One region of the Lysinibacillus sp. RS11 genome, then DNA from elsewhere that is predicted to be linked to it. Evidence: predicted binding sites of a transcription regulator. Region 1 holds the regulator's gene; the other holds the start of a gene.
The links. The regulator Rex, encoded in region 1, represses fermentation and respiration genes when NADH is low (regulators of the CRP and FNR family bind a similar motif). The targets are predictions, from matches to a motif close to TTGTGAAATATTTCACAA.
Positions count from the first base shown of each region.

Region 1 (3,217 bases):
TCCACTGAATAAAAAACGACCTAGCACCGTTCGAATATCTTTTTCATTCATTAAAGGCCATTCATCCCACAGCTCTTTTAGAACACTTTTATTGCTCGATAGTTTTGCCTGTTCTTGATCATAATAACCAATTTGAACATTTGTGCCATAGCGAATTTCTCCAGAAAGTGATGGTAAATCTTTTACGATGGTCTTTAATAAAGTTGATTTACCAACACCATTTGGCCCAACAAGTGCAATGCGATCTTCGCGGAATGCACGTAATGTGATACCTTTTGATATTTTCTTATCACCATAACCAACAGCTAAGATATCAATAGATAATACATCGTTCCCACTTTGACGTTCGATGGTAAAACCGAAGCTTGCGGACTTTTCATCGCCATCAGGAGATTCCATCCATTCTGTTCGTTCAAGCATTTTACGACGACTTTGTGCCATTTTAGTAGTAGAAGCACGAGCAATATTTTTTTGGATAAAATCCTCAAGCTTTGCTTTCTCATCTTGCTGACGCTCATATAACCTTAAATCACGCTCATAATTTTTCGCTTTTTCGTCTAAATAGGCACTATAATTGCCTGTATATTTTGTGACGCGGTGACGAGAAACTTCGTAGACAATGGAAACAACCTGGTCTAAGAAGTAGCGGTCATGGGAAACAATTAAAATAGCCCCTTCATAGCCTTTTAAATAGGATTCCAACCAGGAGAGGGTTTCAATATCTAAATGGTTAGTAGGCTCATCGAGTATTAATAAATCAGGTTTACTTAAGAGGAGCTTAGCTAGAGCTAAACGAGTTCGTTGACCCCCTGATAATGAGCTTATTGGTTTTTCATAATCTTCAGGATAGAATTGCATGCCGTGAAGCACAGAGCGTGTATCAGATTCATATTGATAGCCACCTGCATCCTTAAAATTATGTTGTAATTGATCGTATTCGGACATTATTTTTGCATACAAAGAAGGGTTTTCATAGACAGTTGGATCGGCCATTTGTTGTTCAAGTGACCGAAGTGTTTTTTCTTGTGCGATAATTGGTTCAAAAATTGACATCATTTCGTCCCAAATCGATAACGTTGAGTTTAACCCAGCATGCTGCTCCAAATATCCAATCTGCACACCTTTAGGGATAATAATATCGCCTGAGTCATATGACATTTGACCAGCAATTATTTTAAGTAAAGTGGACTTACCAGCACCGTTACGTCCCACTAATGCAACGCGGTCACGATGTTGAACCTCTAATTTTACGCCACTTAAAATTTCATCTGCAAGGAAGGATTTATATAGTTGATTGACCTGTAAAACAATCATTCTTGACACCTCAATTCTTCCTTAGTGTAATGGATGAGCGATTCGCTTGCAATGTCGATGCTTTACTTATTCCGAGCTGTCATGTAAGATTGAAACGATTTCCCTTTAGTTAGTGGCGTAAAAAGCGCCATTAACTAAAGGGAAATACTCTAGTGGATATTAATATTTATATATATAGTTAATGATGCATGTATTAAAATTACTAGCTAAGTACATTCAAACTGAGACATTTTAAGGAGGAGAAAGTTTGAAACAAGAATTAAAAATTCCACAAGCCACTACAAAAAGACTTCCTCTTTACTATCGATTTATCCAAAACTTTGCACAAGAAGGCATGGAACGTATTTCGTCGAAGGAACTGAGTGAAGCGATGAAAATTGATTCTGCAACTATTCGCCGTGACTTTTCTTATTTTGGTGCTCTTGGCAAAAAGGGTTACGGCTATGATGTGCAGCATCTATTAAAATTTTTTAGTCAAACACTCGATCAGCACGAAACGACAAAAGTAGCGTTAATTGGTGTAGGGAATTTAGGTAGCGCTTTATTAAAATATAATTTCCAAAAAAATCACAATACTCATATTGTGGTGGCTTTTGATTCAAAGGCACCAAAGGACGGGAAGATGATCAGCAATATTCCTGTTTTTCATCCGGATTTGTTAGAAGAAAAGTATGCAGAATATGGAGCAGAGCTTGCGATTTTAACAGTTTCACCACGCTCTGCACAGAAAATGGCTGATAGATTAGCGGCAATGAATGCAAAGGGTATTTTAAACTTTACGCCAGAGCGGTTAACGGTGCCAGATAGAATGCAGCTTTTAACAATCGATTTATCGGTAGAATTGCAAGCGCTTATTTATTTAATTCGCAATCAGGAAGAGTGAAAAATGTACATATTTAGCTTCTTTCAGCGAGTGTATAAAGAACCGCTCAAATAGAGGAACTCAGTCTAAGAACGCCACGTCCTGTGGCAATTTATCTGTGCGAAAGCGCAGCGACAGCAACACGGTTTTATCTGTGCGAAAGCGCAGCGACAGCAACAACAACAACAACAACAACAACACACGACTGAGTGACCAACATCACGTTGGCCCAAAGCCTCCGATGGATAGTATAGTTCACAGTTTCTGTCAAATGTAAGCATGAAATAAAATGAGAGAGTGACGAAAAACTTTCACATATAATTAGTTAGCAAAATGACGAAATATGCGTTAAAATGATGGATATAAAGAGGAGGTGGCTGTAATGGGTAGTATTGGTCCTATGAGCCTCATTATTATCGGAATTGTCGCGTTACTAATTTTTGGTCCTAAGAAGTTACCAGAGCTGGGTAAAGCATTCGGTTCAACATTACGTGAATTCAAAAATGCTACTAAAGGTTTAGCCGATGAAGATGATGATGACAAGAAAAAGAAAGAACTAGATAAGTAAGTTAGGATGTTTGAGGAATGAATCCAAAAGATCTAACTGTCATTGAGCATATAGAAGAATTAAGAAAACGGCTTTTCATTGTTGCCGTTTTCTTTGTTCTCGCTATGGTTGGCGGCTTTTTTGTGGCAAAGCCGCTTGTTAAATACCTTCAAAGTACTGGAGCGAATTATAATATAGAGCTTCATGCATTTGATGTAGTAACACCACTTGCGATTTATTTACAAGTTGTTTTTTTAATTGCATTTATCCTTTCATCACCAGTGTTAATGTATCAACTGTGGTCGTTTATTAGCCCAGGATTAAGGGACGTAGAACGAAAAGCAACCTTAAGCTATATACCGTATTCATTTTTATTGTTTATCGCAGGGCTATCCTTTTCATTCTATTTATTATTCCCTTATGTCATAAAATTCATGATGAATTTGTCGGTCGAGTTGGAGATTCAGCAAACAATAGGAATACATGAGTATTTT
Region 1 is NZ_CP168124.1:4,355,322-4,358,538, reverse strand. Features, by position in the region: gene AB9L17_RS22455 (ATP-binding cassette domain-containing protein) at 1-1,314, opposite strand, end outside; gene AB9L17_RS22450 (redox-sensing transcriptional repressor Rex) at 1,562-2,197, shown strand; gene AB9L17_RS22445 (twin-arginine translocase TatA/TatE family subunit) at 2,559-2,744, shown strand; gene tatC (twin-arginine translocase subunit TatC) at 2,762-3,217, shown strand, end outside.

Region 2 (3,217 bases), 130 kb from region 1:
GTTTGTGGGAAAAACCCAACAATCCCAACAAAGAAGAATACTAAAAAGACATTCGTTACTTCCCAAACAGGTGATAAATAACGTTTAATAATATTTGTTAAAATATGATTTTTGCCAACGAGTAAACTGTAGGCATTGAAAAAACCTGCCCCAAAATCAATTGAAGCTACAATGACATAGCCGAATAGGAAAATCCACAAAACTGAAATACCTAAAATCTCTAATGTCATAAGATGTCACCGCCTTTTTCAGAATGGCGATCTGCTAATTCACGTTCAATTGGATTCTTTTTGAACATACGAACTAAAACTACAATACTTCCTACGCCCAATACAGCATACACACCTGCAAACAACAGCAGCATTAAATCCACATGGTCACTCGTTGTGGCCCCTTCTGGTGTTCGCATTAAACCATATAAGACCCAAGGCTGTCTACCAACCTCAGCAAGCCACCAGCCCGCTTCAATTGCAATAATTGAAAGTGGTCCACCTGCAACGACAATCCATCTAAACCAACGTGTATGAATAAACAGCCAACCACGCGCTTTCCCGACTACATAAAGCAATGAAACTAATACCATAAACATGCCAATAAACACCATGAGATCAAAGAGATAATGAATATACAGTGGTGGTCGATCTTCTTCAGCAAATTGATCTAAGCCAATTACCTCTGCGTTTGGATTATTATGCGCTAAAATACTTAGAGCATAAGGAATTTCAATTGCATATTTTACTTCGTCACCATCTAATACACCCAAAAGAATAAGTGAGGCTTTATCGTCTGTTTCAAAATGCCACTCAGCTGCAGCTAGTTTTTCTGGCTGATATTCTGCTAAGTATTTTCCTGAAAAATCTCCAATAATCGCTGATGCAATGGAGAAAATCAGGCCAATCTTCATAAGTAAAAATAATGATTTTTTATGGTACATATGCTTAGAACCTCTAAGCATACGGTATCCTGCAATGGCCGCTAACACAAATGCAGCTGTCATATAAGCGGTAACGAGAACATGCGCTACCTTTGTCGGCATTGCTGGATTAAACATTGCTAAAAAAGGTTGAATATTCACAAGTTCTCCGTCCACAATGTCAAATCCTTGAGGTGCATTCATAAACGCATTCACAATTGTTATAAACACAGCTGACATCGAAGCACCAACAGCTACAGGAATTAATAGCAGCATATGCTTTTTCTGACTTTCAAAGCGATCCCAAGTATATAAATAGATGCCAAGGAAGATGGCTTCAAAGAAAAACGCAAACGTTTCCATAAAGAGCGGTAATGCAATTGTTTGGCCAGCAAGTTGCATAAAATTCGGCCATAGTAAAGACAACTGTAAGCCAATTGCTGTCCCTGTAACAACTCCGACTGCAACTGTAATAACAAAACCTCGTGCCCAACGTCTTGCCATTAAAATATAGTGCTCATCATTCTTTTTATATCCAGTCCATTGAGCAATCATAATCATTAACGGGACACCTACACCAATCGTTGCATAAATAATATGGAACGATAACGTCAGCTCCGTTAATACTCTACTCCAAAAGACTGCTGATTCATTCACCATTTCATTGCCTCCTAACTACCAAATATTCTTCCAAGCATGGAAAGTAGCATAATAATTGCAACGCCAAAGCTTAGCCATATGAGCTTTCTTTCCTGCGACTTATACAAAGTCAACACTTCCTTTCTTACCCCATACTCATATTTTCCACTATTGCCATGAAAAAAACCTTTATAATGGACCGATATTTCGGCCTATTATAAAGGTTTCAAATTTTGTTCAAGTAATATACGCACATTTGCCAAACATTTTTCTTAATTCGTTCACAATCCTCATTATAGACAATTCTTATGGTAAAAATAGTCAATATTTAGGCACTTAGATACGGTCTTCCTCACGAATATCCTCAATGGGAACAAAAATTTCAATATGGCGCTTTAAGTTTTCAAATGTTGCAGGTGCATCCCCACCATACTCACCGTCTAAGTTTAAATGTATCTCGTCTTCAGTAGATACTTTTACAACACTTGCCTTTTTATAAATTACACGATCATCATTCAAATGCTCGCCCCTTAATGCCATTGCGGCAAGCTGAATAAATTCAGGTAAGCTTACTTTTTTCAATACTAATAAAGTAAAGTAGCCATCATTAATGCTTGCGTCTGGTGCAAGCTTTTCAAAGCCACCTACTGAATTGGTTAAGCCACATAAAAACATCATGGCATCCCCATCAAACACTTCATCATCATATTCGATACGCATATGGGAAGCTTTGATTGATGGAATCATTTCTACTGCTTTAAGGTAATAAGCTAACTGTCCTAGCATTGTTTTCATTTTACTTGGCACTTCATATGTTAACTCAGTAATACGTCCACCAGCGGCAATATTGATGAAATAGCGTTCTCCATTTAATAAACCAACATCAACTGGTAACGTTTCACCTTTAATAATAATCTCAACAGCATCTGCAATATTACGAGGGATATGCACTGCACGGGCAAAATCATTCGTTGTGCCCATTGGAATTAGACCAACTTTCGGACGATTTTCAAATGGACTTACACCTGAAATAACTTCATTTAATGTGCCATCTCCACCAACGGCAATGATTATATCAAAGCCACGTTCTACTGCATTTTTTGCTGCAACGGTTGCATCGCCTTCGCAAGTTGTTGCGTGACATGATGCCTCATAGCCTGCTACCTCTAGTTTTTCCAATACTTCTGGTAGATGCTTTTTAAATGCTTCACGTCCAGATGTAGGATTATAAATGATTCTTGCTCGTTTCATAACATACCTTCCTGCTTCATAAGATTCTATTTCTTCAACGAATTTTACGTTTAAATGTTGCACATCCTAATTCTTTGACATGCAGCCTTGTAATCTACAATTACTGCAATGCAGCTGTCACTTGCTTTTTGAAATCCTCATAAACAAATGTCCAGTATGATTTATTCGTCATATTCTCTTCACGAATTTCTGCATACAATGCCTTTTGTGCATCTTCAAATGTAGGATCTTCTTTATCAGGTAAACTAGCTCGTTTGCTCACTACTAGTTCCTGTAATTCTGGTGCACGTGGTCCCCATTTTCCAATCACTTGACCAACATCATCCAATAAAATATAAATTGGAATTGCACGACCACCGTTTGTTAAATAGCGATCAATTAAATCTGTATCCGCATCGCGAAGTACTGTGCGTA
Region 2 is NZ_CP168124.1:4,226,380-4,229,596, forward strand. Features, by position in the region: gene AB9L17_RS21900 (cytochrome d ubiquinol oxidase subunit II) at 1-230, opposite strand, end outside; gene AB9L17_RS21905 (cytochrome ubiquinol oxidase subunit I) at 227-1,573, opposite strand; gene AB9L17_RS21910 (diacylglycerol kinase) at 1,889-2,803, opposite strand; gene AB9L17_RS21915 (thioredoxin family protein) at 2,904-3,217, opposite strand, start outside.
Region 2: AB9L17_RS21905 (cytochrome ubiquinol oxidase subunit I) is a predicted target of Rex. The motif match lies at 1,822-1,839, and genes of this name have one in related genera.